DNA from 3 places in the Avibacterium sp. 20-132 genome. Region 1 is predicted to be linked to each of the others. Evidence: riboswitches for the same ligand, from Rfam matches in the RefSeq annotation. Region 1 holds a riboswitch; each other region holds the start of a gene.
The links. Region 1 has a riboswitch for thiamine pyrophosphate ahead of L4F93_RS09635 (ABC transporter substrate-binding protein). Riboswitches for the same ligand answer to the same signal wherever they lie in the genome.
Positions count from the first base shown of each region.

Region 2: another riboswitch for thiamine pyrophosphate. It lies ahead of thiM (hydroxyethylthiazole kinase); the one in region 1 lies ahead of L4F93_RS09635 (ABC transporter substrate-binding protein).
Region 3: another riboswitch for thiamine pyrophosphate. It lies ahead of thiB (thiamine ABC transporter substrate binding subunit); the one in region 1 lies ahead of L4F93_RS09635 (ABC transporter substrate-binding protein).

Region 1 covers NZ_CP091456.1:2,016,125-2,020,725, forward strand. Annotated here, with positions in the region: gene L4F93_RS09625 (ABC transporter substrate-binding protein) at 1-107, opposite strand, end outside; gene L4F93_RS09630 (metallophosphoesterase) at 117-1,205, opposite strand; gene L4F93_RS09635 (ABC transporter substrate-binding protein) at 1,284-2,336, opposite strand; TPP riboswitch at 2,439-2,528, opposite strand; gene acnB (bifunctional aconitate hydratase 2/2-methylisocitrate dehydratase) at 2,743-4,601, opposite strand, start outside.
Region 2 covers NZ_CP091456.1:2,476,014-2,480,614, forward strand. Annotated here, with positions in the region: gene msbA (lipid A ABC transporter ATP-binding protein/permease MsbA) at 1-298, opposite strand, end outside; gene L4F93_RS11985 (DNA internalization-related competence protein ComEC/Rec2) at 339-2,792, opposite strand; TPP riboswitch at 2,976-3,070, shown strand; gene thiM (hydroxyethylthiazole kinase) at 3,206-4,015, shown strand; gene thiD (bifunctional hydroxymethylpyrimidine kinase/phosphomethylpyrimidine kinase) at 4,029-4,601, shown strand, end outside.
Region 3 covers NZ_CP091456.1:1,712,827-1,717,427, reverse strand. Annotated here, with positions in the region: gene thiP (thiamine/thiamine pyrophosphate ABC transporter permease ThiP) at 1-295, opposite strand, end outside; gene thiB (thiamine ABC transporter substrate binding subunit) at 331-1,338, opposite strand; TPP riboswitch at 1,382-1,470, opposite strand; gene glnE (bifunctional [glutamate--ammonia ligase]-adenylyl-L-tyrosine phosphorylase/[glutamate--ammonia-ligase] adenylyltransferase) at 1,587-4,547, shown strand; gene pepT (peptidase T) at 4,544-4,601, opposite strand, start outside.

The DNA.
Region 1 (4,601 bases):
TAGACGGTGAGCTTGCCTTCGGCCTGAACGGCATTGGAAAACAGCGTTGCCGAGCCTAAACAAAGTGCGGTGTAAATTTTACTTAAATTTTTATTTAGAAAGTTCATTCTCACGCCCTATTCTTTTCCTTTTACATCAATAATAAACACTTCCGATTGCGATCCCAATCGCATTGGAATTCCCCAAAATCCATAACCTGAAGTAACGAAAAAATGCCCGTTGCCAATTTTCTCATAACCGTAATCTAAACGATATAACACCTTTGTGATTAAATTTGCTGGAAAGATTTGTCCTTTATGTGCGTGGCCTGAAACCTGAATATCAATAGGTAAGGTTGAATGTGCCATAATTTCTGTTGGACGGTGATCCAATAGAAAAATAGGTAAATGGGTATTTAAGCGATTAATTATATCTTTGGTTTTTGGACGCGCTTTAAATAAATCATCATTACGCCCAATCAGCACAAAACGATTATCTACTTGCACTGCTTGATCCATCAGAACCGTAATACCAGCTTGACGAATTTCGTTGGCAATCGCCTGCTGTTGTCCAAAGAAATCGTGGTTACCTAAGGTGGCATAAACGCCAAGCGGGGCGTGTAATTGAGCAAGATGCGGTCGCATTTTTTCTGCGACATAAGCGCGAATATTATCATCCATAATATCGCCCGGGAGTAAAATAATATCGACTTTTTGCTCGTTCATTATTTCAGCCAGCTTATCCAATTGTTTGCCACCAAATAATCGTCCAAGGTGAAAATCACTCGCCATTCCAATACGCAAGGGTTTGAAAGGTTTATCCAAGGTAATTTGATAATGAATGACTTGTGGCGTGTAAGCATTATAGACGCTCAATCCAATCAAACTGATTAAACCAACAGGATAAAGCCAAGCTAAGGTGCGGTGCAATTTGGGCTTAAATTTTTGTTTTCTAAAGATAAAGTAAATAGCTACACAGGCTAAGCTGACAAAGCTTGCAAAAAGCAAAAATGCCAAAATAAAAGCGCTAGTGCGAAACATCGGGTAAATACGCGAGACAGTGAGCAAAATAATACTGTTTGCAGCGAGATAAGTACTCAGGGTGAAAATTTTACGACAAACAGGACTGGCATTTTGCAAATAAAGCCAAGAAAGGGTGCGGTTAAAAATATAAATAAAACATTGTAAGAAAATAATACAAATTGCGAAAATAACCTGGTATCGCATTATGAACAGCTTTCCTAACGTAAAAAATCATAAAGTGCGGTTATTTTTAACCGCACTTTATCCTTTGTCAATGTAAACTTACTTTAGTTTCACTTCTTCTAGCCAACGTTTTATTAAGCGTTTTCCTTCTTCGTCTGAGCCAAAGCGATCAAAATCAAAGTCAATGAGTTTTAAGGTTTTTGGATCGGTTGAATTTGGCGAGGCTTTAGCGTGAATATTGGTTGGAATTTGATACATTTTTTCTTCACGCCACGCAATTTCTTGTGCTTCTGGGGTTAATGCCCAATCCATAAATAATTTCGCATTGTCTAAATTTCTCGCCCCTTTCAAAATACTGATACCACCAAGCGAATAGCTATCCCCCTCACAAGGTAAAATTGCTTCCACTGGTGCGCCATTTTCTTTTTCTGTTTGATAACCATTAATAAAACCGATGGTTACCGCCGCATCCCCACGCGAGAGATTGGATTTCTCTGTGCCACTTTTTGCATATTGGGAAATGTTTTTATCTAAAGCTTTAAGATAACGAAAGGCTTCTTCCTCACCGAATAATTGCACGAGTGTTGCGATAAAGGTGTAGCCGGTACCTGTATTGCGCGGATCAGGCATTTGAATTTGATCTTTAAATTTGGGATCGGTTAAATCTTTCCAACATTTTGGGTAGTCCTTAATGCCTAATTGTTTGAACTTTTCCGTATTTACACCAATGCCTAACACAATAATATAGCCAATTGCGGTTACATCACCGTGCTTGTCGAGCAATGCTTTAAATTGTGGCATTGTTTCCGCTTGTAGGGGCGAACGATAAGGTTCGAGTAATCCTAATTGCGCAGCTTGAAAATGAGGTTCAATGGTGCCGCCATACCAAATATCCGCTTGTGGCAAGGCTTGTTCTGCTTTGATTTTAGCTAAGGTTGCCCCTGTGCTATTACGCACAAATTTGGTGTCCACGTGATATTTTTTAGCAAAAATTTGAGCCATTTTTTCGCACACAGAATGTTGCACGCTACAATAAATATTGAGTCGTCCTTCCGCGTTAGCATTGTGGCTAAATAAAAAGAATCCACCTAGCACAATAAAAATTAAGCCACATTTTGATAAAAATGATGAGAAAAAAGGTTTAAATTGCATTGTCATTTCCTTATTAATTAAATGATTAAAAAGTCATATTGACGAGCAAGGAAGAAATTAGAAAGGTAAAAAAGAATATTCTGCAACATAGCTATTTGCAAGAATATGATCTAATTAGTTTCCTACGTCAGCATTAACTGAATCAGGTTCACGGGTATCATCTCAGCTTAAAAAGCACCCCGACTAATTCCCGTTTAGTATAGAAAGGGCAGGATATTGCTGTCAAATAGAAAAGACTAAATGGCTATAATTAATGATGAAAAAAGGAAATAAAAATAAGCAAAAAATAACCGCACTTCTTATCCGCAAAGAAATCACAAAATAAAGGTGTTTGGGTTTTTATAGAAAGAAAAGTGCAGTGAAATTTTCCTGATTTTTTCACCGCACTTTTGTGATTGAGGTTTTACTAAGCAGGGGCTTGGAAGATCACTTCCTGTGCTTTTTGCGTATATTGATTAAGTTGATCAAAATTCATATAGCGATAGGTGTCTTCTTTGTCTTGCTGTAAATCCGCCACATAGGCTTGATATTCTTCTGGCGTTGGCAGTTTGCCGAGCAGTGCAGCCACAGCAGCGAGTTCTGCTGATGCCAAATACACATTTGCCCCTTGTCCTAAGCGGTTCGGGAAATTGCGGGTTGAAGTGGAAACCACTGTGGCATTATTGGCGACACGCGCTTGATTGCCCATACAAAGTGAACAACCGGGGATTTCAATCCGTGCGCCACTTTTACCATAAATGCTGTAATAGCCTTCTTCTGTCAGTAGGCTGGCATCCATTTTAGTTGGTGGGGCGAGCCATAAGCGAGTTGGAATGACCTCTTTAAACTTGGCTAATAATTTTCCAGCTGCACGGAAATGGCCAATATTCGTCATACAAGAGCCGATAAATACTTCGTCAATTTTATCCCCTTGCACCTCAGAAAGAAGGCGAGCGTCATCAGGATCATTTGGCGCACATAAAATCGGTTCTTTGATTTCATTGAGATCGATTTCAATCACGGCAGCATATTCTGCATCAGGATCTGCGCTGAGTAATTGAGGATTTTCTAACCATTTTTCCATTGCGTTGATACGGCGTTCTAGCGTACGCGCATCGCCATAACCTTCTGCAATCATCCATTTGAGTAATACAATGTTGGAATTCAGGTATTCAATGATTGGTGCTTTGTCTAATTTTATGGTACAAGCGGCGGCAGAGCGTTCTGCTGAGGCATCGGAAAGCTCAAAGGCTTGCTCCACTTTAAGATGCTCTAATCCTTCAATTTCTAAAATGCGACCAGAGAAAATATTTTTCTTGCCTTGTTTTTCTACCGTGAGCAGGCCTTGTTGAATGGCATAATAAGGAATGGCGTGGACTAAATCACGCAAGGTGATGCCCGGCTGCATTTCACCTTTGAAGCGAACAAGCACACTTTCCGGCATATCCAGTGGCATTACACCTGTGGCAGCAGCAAACGCCACCAAGCCTGAACCAGCAGGGAAAGAAATGCCAATCGGGAAGCGAGTGTGTGAATCTCCGCCTGTTCCTACGGTATCAGGCAATAACATACGATTTAGCCAAGAGTGGATAACGCCATCTCCGGGACGAAGCGATATACCGCCTCGGTTCATAATAAAATCAGGCAACGTGTGATGGGTGACCACATCCACCGGTTTAGGGTAGGCGGCGGTATGGCAGAAAGATTGCATCACAAGATCTGAGGAAAACCCTAAACAGGCGAGATCTTTTAGTTCATCACGGGTCATTGGGCCGGTGGTATCTTGTGAGCCGACAGAGGTCATTCTTGGTTCGCAATATTGTCCCGGACGAATACCTTCTACACCGCAGGCGCGCCCGACCATTTTTTGTGCGAGGGTAAACCCTTTATGGTTATCGGCTATTGCTTGTGGTTTGGCAAAAATATCATTTTCAGCTAAACCTAAACTTTGGCGTGCTTTATGTGTTAAGCCTCGTCCGATAATTAATGGAATACGTCCGCCAGCGCGTACTTCATCTAATAATACATTGGTTTTTAACTGAAATTCGGCTAATACTTGATCGCTATTATGCTGGCAAATTTTGCCTTGATAAGGGTAAATATCAATCACATCCCCCATATTGAGTTTGCTTACATCGACCTCAATCGGCAATGCTCCCGCATCTTCTAACGTATTAAAGAAAATAGGGGCAATTTTTCCGCCTAATACCACGCCACCCGCGCGTTTATTCGGAATATAAGGAATATCCTCTCCCATAAACCATAGCACCGAATTCGTCGCAGATT
Region 2 (4,601 bases), 460 kb from region 1:
GAATTGTCATCACCACTTTTCCTGAAACCCAGCCTAAACAATAGGTTGAAACAAAACTTGTTACACCTCGCACAATAATCAATAGTACAACAACTACGGCCATTAAACGTAAAAAGCCAACATCGGCTTTACCAAAGCCATCATCTAATAAAGGCTTAAGCATTTGAATAAGAGAAGCATCTGCTAACGCATTGAATACTAAGGTAATAGCTGCAGCAATTAACCCTGCTTTAAAAGGCGCAATAATTGGCCATAAGCGTTTGAACGTTTGCAGCGTAGTTAAGTCTTTATCTTGCATAATTTATTCATTTCCGTTAAAAAACTTTGCCATTTTACCTTTATTTTGCCAACAAGCCAATTAATCCCCGATACCAAGGGGAAAATTCCGATCTTACGGTATGAATTTTTATCTGCTCAGGGAAGAACAATAGACTAATCTGACCAAAATCAGCGGTATTATACACCGCACTTTGTTGTGCCTTTAAACGCTCTAAAACCACTGAGTGAGGAAAATGCCACGGATTGCCACGGCTACTAGAAATCAACGCAATTTTCGGTTGTACTGTTTTGATAAAATATTCACTGCTAGAGGTTTTACTGCCGTGATGTCCCACTTGCAATATCTCTATTTTTCCAGCTAAATCAGCAAATTGGCGCTCTGTTTGACTGTCCGCATCCCCTGTTAAAAGCACCTTATATTGCCCATCATCAATCAACAGTACGCAAGAGTCTGGATTTTCTGCACGATCTCGGATCTGTTGCGGTGAAAGCGCAGTAATAGTTAATCCTTGCCATTGCCATTGTTTTCCTTGAAGACAAAAAGTGCGGTGTTTTTTTGACGCATTTTTTCGAGAAGACGCCATTAATTCAACCTCTGGAAATGCCTGTAAAATCGCTTCTGCGCCCCCTGAATGATCATTATCATCGTGGCTCAAAACCAATTTGTCTAGCACAATGCCTTGTCGTTGCAAATAAGGCAAAATTTCTAACTCAGCCATACTGCCATTACGCCAAGCTGCTCCAGTGTCATATAAAATACCACGCTGATTTTTCACCAATAAGGTAGCCAAGCCCTGCCCGACATCAAGGGTTTCTAACCGCCATTTAGGTGTATTTATCCCTTGCCACCCTAAATTGATCAGCATTATGCTAAGCAAGCCCATAAAAATAAACTTCATTTTTTGCAGAAATCGCGGATTGGGCAATTTTTCTGCATTAAGTGAAATGCTCTTTTTTACCGCTAAGATCGGTTTTTTCATTACTTTTAGCTGTGAATTTTGCTGAAAATACTGCAAAAAGTGAACATAAAGTAATCCTAAACCAAGTAATAGAATCACAATCCATTGCCCTTGCTTATGAGATATATTCAACCAATATCCTTGCCATTGTGCCAGATAGTCGGTGAGGTATTCTGCAAGCCAATTTGCCCCTTGCCACGAACCCAATGCCCCTTGACTCAATGCTGCAAACAGCACCATTGGGACAAGACAGAAACTGAACAATGGCACAGCGAAAAGATTTGCTATCATTCCCGATAAAGCCATTCCGTGAAAAAAATAAAGCTGAATAGGGGTAAATAAACATAGCAACCCCAATTGCAGATGAAATAAGGAAAAAATCCAGCGCACTAGTTTCTTCACCCACACATTTTTAATCGGATAAATTTGCCACTTAATACAATCGAAAGGAACAAGCTGATACCATAAAATCAAGCTCGCTACCGCGCCCGCAGAAAGCCAAAAGCTGACGGAAAGTAACATCATTGGATCCCATAGCATAAGCAATGCCACCACCCATTGAAAATACTGCCAAGCGGTATAATAACAGCGTAGCATTCGGATCACGCAAACCAAGCATAAGGCAAGCAATGCTCTTAAGGTGGGAATAGAGAATCCAGCTAGCTGAGCATAAATTAACGCAATCAAAATCCCACATAATAATGGCCAAATCGCCCCTATTCGGTGAGTGGGTAAAAAGAACTGCATTACTCTTGCGAGAGCAAAACCGAGCAACATCGCCAAGCCAATATGCAAACCAGAAATTGCGATGAGATGTGCTGTATTTGTTTTCTGATAAATTTGCCAATGTTCAGGGTTAAGCCACGCTCGTTCGCCAAAACCCAATGCCAGTAACAGTCCTTGCATAGATAAACCTTGGGTCTGCTGAAAACTGACTTGCAATAATCGCTCGCGCCAAGAAAAATTCTCCGTAATTTTTACCGCACTTTTTACTCTGCCATAGGCGCTAATGCCTTGTGAAAAATACCATTTTTGCCGTTCAAAACCGCCTTGATTTAAACGGCTTGCTAAAGGTTTAAGCAATAATTCTGCCTGCCAAATTTGCCCTACTTTAACTGCTTCAATCTTCCTATCTGAAACGCTGTTATTCTTGCTTTGCCATTGCAAATAAATACGCTGTTCGGGCAACTTTTCTGCTAATCTCGCTGTGGCAATAATCGTTTGATAATCTTGCTGATGTAAAATTTTCTCGATCTTGATTGGCGTGCTGATGTGGTTATTTACACGGGCAAGCTGTTCTGCTTGGCTCAAAAGCTGATTCGCTTGGAAATGAAAATACCCTAAACTCAACACAAAAATCACCCCATAAATGAGGCATTTTGCCGTGTTGTAATAAGTAAAAGCATAGGCAATCAAGACTGCCAATGCTCCACTTCCCACAAGCCAAAACATTAAATGTAAGTTCATTAATAGGGCTTTCGGGACATAAAGTAAACTCAAGCCTGCCCCAATAATCAGCCATAAAATCACATCTAATTTGAGCGAAAATTTCATTCCAACATAAGGTTCACATTTACGATGACAAATAAAAATACTATGAAAAAAGCACCGCACTTTCGCAATGCCCTTAAATCATTTTTGCGATCTTGCTCGCAAAATTAAAAATATTTATTAAAGAATAAAAAAATTATGACGATTAATATTGTCTTTCTCCTCATTTCTTTGTAGAGTGAAAAGCATTAATAGTCGGGGTGCTACGTTAAGTAGCTGAGATGATACCCGTTGAACCTGATCCAGTTAGCACTGACGTAGGAAACTTATTATGAAAACTTGTCTAATTTTATACCGCACCCTATTTCTGTTTTATTCCCTAATTTCTTACTTTTTATTTCCTATCAATGAATAAAAATCTACTTTTATCATTGGTATTTTATTTTTTACTCCCTTCTTATGCATAATAGGAGAATATGATGCAATTCAATTTGTTAGAACAAATCCGTCAAAAAAACCCGTTAATTCATAGCATTACGAATATTGTGGTGGCAAATTATGTGGCTAATGGGCTACTCGCTTTAGGTGCATCGCCGATTATGGCGGATGCGGAAGAAGAAATGGCCGATCTTGCTCAATTCAGTGCCGCCTTGTCTATTAATATTGGTACACTCGATCCCTTTAAAGTGAAAGCGATGTTGGCGGCAGGGCAAGCCACAAATCAAGCTGGTATTCCCGTCGTGCTTGATCCGGTCGGGGTCGGCGCAACGCAATATCGCAAGGACGTAATCGCTGAATTACTTAACAAGGTAAAATTCACTGCTATTCGTGGCAATGCTGGCGAAATTGCTCAATTAGCTGGCGTAAATTGGTCGGCGAAAGGCGTAGATGCGGGACAAGGTGATGGCAATATTGGCGAAATTGCAATGCTTGCTGCGCAACGTTATCAATGTATTGTCGCAGTAAGTGGTGAGGTGGATTATATTAGTGATGGAACGCAATTAGCCACTATTCATAATGGAACGGCAATGTTTCCTAAAATCACAGGATCGGGCTGTTTACTCGGCGCAGTGTTAGGCGCATTTTTGGCGGTTAACCCGCATTCTCCTTTTGAGGCCGTCGTACAAGCCTGTACAGCTTATGCCGTAGCAGGAGAATTAGCGGCACAACATCTTGCGCCAACAAAATATGGGCAATTTTACACCGCACTTTTAGATTCACTTGGCGAATTGAATGACCAGCAAGTGGCACAATTTGCACGAGTTAGCATAGAGAAATCAGCATAAATAAGGAGAAAAAATGGCTCATATTGCACAAGCCCTTACAATTGCCGGCTCAGACAGTGGCGGTGGTGCGGGTATTCAAGCAGATCTAAAAACCTTTCAAATGCAGAATGTATTTGGTATGAGTGTGATTACTGCGGTTACCGCACAAAATACCTTAGGGGTAACCGATATTCATTTAATTCCGCCTAAAACCATTGAAGCGCAACTGAATGCGATTATCGCAGACTTCACGCCCAATGCGGTGAAACTCGGTATGTTAGGCACTGCGGAAATTATTCACACCGTAGCCACATTTTTAAAGGTACACCCGATTCCTAATATTGTGATAGATCCTGTTATGATCGCTAAAGGAGGCGCTAGTTTATTGGAACAATCGGCAATCAATGCAATGCGTGAGCAGTTATTGCCCTTAGCCGATGTGCTAACCCCCAACCTACCCGAAGCAGAAGCATTAACTGGATTGAAAGCGGAAGATCAGCATAGTATCCAGAAAATTGCTGAACATTTACAACAAATGGGTGCAAAAACAGTGATTATAAAAGGTGGTCATCAACAAGATTCAAAAAGCACAGTATGCCAAGATTTT
Region 3 (4,601 bases), 300 kb from region 1:
GTCCTAGTACAGCCACCAAAGCTGGTAACACAAAAGTGAGGGAAAATAATTTCAAAATAAGCGATTTACCACGGAAATCTTGGTAAAAAAACGCACGGGCAAATAATAATCCGATACTCACCGATAAGAATGCCGAAAGAAATGCCTGCCCAAAACTAAAGGCGATAACGTGGCGAATGTAGTCATCTTTCCAAAGCGCTGTCCATTGCTGATGATTGCCAAGATTTAACACCGCACTTAAGGTAAAGCCATAAAATGTCGCCAATAGCAATATCACGCCCATTCCCCCAAGCATTGAAGAAAGGGGGAATTTTTGCACGTAACGGCGTATTATTGTGTTAAGCTGGCTTGCCAAGTGTTCGTCCATTGTTTTAATTGTTCTGTATTGACGCCACTTCCCAACGTGGTTTTGCTTTGCTGTGCTTGTTTCAACGCATCAAAGTGCGGTTCAATTTTTTCATCAATAACGGCAAACATAATATTTTTTTGTGAAATTTGGCGTTGCGCTTCTGGAGTAATCAAAAATTGCATAAAGGCATCAGCACAAGCGTTAGGGTGATTTGCCATTCGCGCTGCGGTTTCAATTTGTAGCACTTGCCCTTCAGCAAAATCTGTCGCGGCATAATTGGCATCCTTGTCATTTAAGAGATGATAAAGTGGTGAAGTGTTATAACTAAACACCAAATCTGATTCGCCTTTTAAAAATGCGCCGTAAGTTTCTGACCAACCTTTCCCTACGGTAACGGTATGGCGAGCCAATTTCTTCCACGCCGCCTCTACATCATCGCCATAAACTTCATTCATTAAGATCACTAATCCACGCCCTACGCCACTGGTACGCGGATCTTGATAAATGATGCGAAGTTGTTGATTATCAACCAATTCTTTTAGGCTTTTCGGTGGGTTTGATAATTTTTCTTTATGATACACGAAGGCATAAGCACCAAAATCATAAGGTAAGAACACCTTATCTTCCCACTTCTCAGGTAAAGAAAGTTGCGCCATTGGCACCTGATGTTCTGCAAATAATGAGGTCTTTTTCGCTTCTTCAAGCATTGTTTGATCTAAGCCTAGCACAATATCGGCTTTGCTCTTTTTCCCTTCAAGGCGAATCCGATTAAACATTACCCCAGTGCTATCAAAAGGCACATAATTCACCTGACATTGGGGGTGAGTTTGCTCAAACAGCGCTTTCACTTTTGGACCGGCGCCCCAATCAGCACTAAAACTATCATAAGTATAAACTTGCACCTCTTGCGCGGAGCTTGGTGTCGCCATCAGACTAGTGCCCAAAAGTGCGGTAAGAAAAGTAAGAGAAAAAGATTTTTTGAATTGCATAGTGTTTCCTTCCAATAAAAAACGACCAGCAATATTGACGTGAACAGCAAAAAAATTAGTTTCCTACGTCAGTATTAACTGTATCAGGTTCACGGGTATGATCTCAGCTATCAAGCACCCCGACTAATTTGAGCCTCTAGCTCGCGTTCAGTGTAGTAATTTTCCTTTACCAATGCAATCTATGTATTTAAAAATTCTTAAAATTTCTTTATAGTTAGCAATCAGTTAATGATTGATAAGGATAACCTATGGCATTTTCTGTTCCTCACCTTGACGATACGTTGAAAACACTGGCAGATTGTTTAATTCAGCATTACCCTGAACATTATAATGAAGGGCTTTACACGCAACTTGCACAGCAGAAAAATGATCCGACTAGCCTAATAGGTAAACTGGCACAAGGCATTGCAATGTCTGATTTTGTTGCAGAAACGTTAAAAAAACAACCGCACTTTTTACACCAATGTTGGCAACAATTCCCCCATTTAGAAAATACAGCCTATTACCAACAAGCCTTGCATTCCTTACTTCAAGAAGTTACTGATGACACCCAACTTTATCGCCAATTACGTCTTTTTCGTCATCGCGAAATGGCGAAGTTAAGTTTATGTCAAAGTTTAAACTTAGCGACGGTCGAAGAAATTTTCATTGCCCTTTCACAATTGGCAGAAACCATTATTATTGCCGCTCGGGATTGGCTTTATCAGCGTGCCTGTGCTGAAATGGGTATACCGATGGATAGCCACGGCAAACCGCAACAACTTTATATTTTAGGAATGGGGAAACTAGGCGGTTTTGAGCTGAACTTTTCCTCAGATATTGATCTCATTTTTACCTACCCTGCTAACGGCGAAACGCAAGGCGCAAGGCGTTCTATTGAAAATAGTGTCTTCTTCACTCGCTTAGGACAACGTTTGATTAATGCCTTAGATCAATATACCCCTGATGGCTTTGTGTATCGCACAGATATGCGTCTGCGCCCCTTTGGTGAAGCGGGGGCATTAGCCCTAAGTTTTACCGCAATGGAACAATATTACCAAGAACAAGGACGAGATTGGGAACGTTATGCAATGATCAAAGGGCGTATCTTAGGCGCTGATCCGCAAGATCCCAATGTCAAAAACTTACAAAATTTACTCCGCCCTTTTATTTACCGCCGTTATATTGATTTTAGCGTTATCCAATCTTTACGCGAAATGAAACATAAAATTGAACGGGAAGTGCGACGCCGTGGGTTATCGGATAATATCAAACTGGGCGCGGGAGGCATTCGTGAAATTGAATTTATTGTACAGGTTTTCCAACTTATTCGTGGTGGACGTGAAATTAAATTGCAACAACACGGATTGCTTCACATATTACCTGAATTGGAACAACTCGCTTTACTTAGCTCTCAAGAAGTCACTGATTTAAAAAATGCTTACCTTTTTTTACGCCGTGTAGAAAATGTGTTGCAAGCCATTGACGACAAACAAACTCAGCTTTTGCCAGAAAAAGAGCTGGATCGCCAGCGCCTGATTGTTGCTCTGCAACGTTATACCCAATGGAATACGCAAAAACAGCCTGTCCTCGTGGAAAATAGCATAACAAGCTGGGCGGATTTTGATGCCTTATTACAATCGTACCAAAATAAAGTGCGGTCGGTTTTTTCACAATTAATTGGTGCAGAAAATGATCCCTCACCACAAGAAAATAGCCAATGGAACGATTTTTTAGAAACGGATTTCAATGAGGAAGATCTTCTGCTCATTCTGCAACAAAATGGCATAACATTGGCAGAAAATGCACCGCTCCTACAACGCCTTACTCAGTTTCGCAACGAACTGGCTCGCCGTCCGATTGGAAGCAGAGGGCGTGGCGTATTAAGGCAGTTAATGCCGATGCTACTTACTCAAGTGTTTCAACATCAAGCCTATGAAAGCTTGCTCCCCCGAATGTTGGATATTGTGGATAAAATTCTCACTCGCACCGCCTATTTGGAATTATTAGTGGAAAATCCGCAAGTACTCAATCAGCTCATTGAGCTATGTTCACACTCACAGCTTATTGCTCAACAAGTGGCGCGACACCCCATTTTGCTTGATGAATTATTAGATCGCAACGCATTATTAAACCCGACCGATTTCAGCGAATATGCCAGCGAATTAAAGCAATATCTACTCCGTTTACCGCAAGATGACGAAGAACAGTTTATTGATGCCCTGCGTCAATTTAAGCAAAGCACCTTGTTACGTGTGGCAGCCGCAGATATTCTCGGCGCATTGCCCGTAATGAAAGTAAGCGATCATTTGACCTATTTGGCAGAAGCGATTATTGCTGCCGTTGTAGAGCTTGCTTGGCAACAAGTTACTGCGCGCTTTGGTATTCCTGAATATCTTCCGCCTAATGAGAAAGGTTTCTTAGTCATTGGCTATGGCAAATTAGGTGGCATTGAACTGGGCTACAAATCTGATTTGGATTTGGTCTTTCTGTTTGACGGTAGCAAAACAGGTCAAACGCAAGGCGGCAAAAAAGTGATCGACAGCAATCAGTTTTATCTCAAACTGACGCAAAAAATCATCAGTATTTTTAGTATGAATACGAGTGCGGGAGTGCTTTATGATATCGATATTCGCCTACGCCCGTCTGGTGATGCGGGTTTACTTGGCTGCTCGCTAAGTGCCTTTGAGAATTATCAGCTTAATGACGCTTGGACGTGGGAAAAACAAGCGCTTGTACGAAGCCGAGCCGTTTATGGCGATGTTGCCTTACGCCAACGCTTTGAACAAATTCGCCGTAAGGTACTTTCTGCGCCACGGGATCTTGTCAAACTTAAGGAAGACGTAAAAGCAATGCGTGAGAAAATGTATCAACATCTTGCCCATACCAATCCTGATGAATTTAACATTAAAACCGATCAAGGCGGCATTACGGATATTGAGTTTATCGCCCAATATTTGGTATTGGCTTACGCGCCGCAATACCCTAATTTAACCATTTGGTCAGATAATGTGCGGATTTTTGAGTCAATGGCAGAACTCCAAAATAGCGAAAACAAAAGTGCGGTGATAAATGTTGATATTTCTGAACATTTGAAAAATGCCTACACTCGCCTACGCAACCGTATTCATCATTTAAATTTACTTGGCTTGCCTGCGGTGGTAAAGCAAGCAGAATATCAATCTGAACGGCAGTTTATTCGCCAAATTTGGCAAACGTTATTTGATTAGCCACAGAGTTTATTGGCTAACTGGGCCATTTTTACAATCACCCTTGTTGCGTCC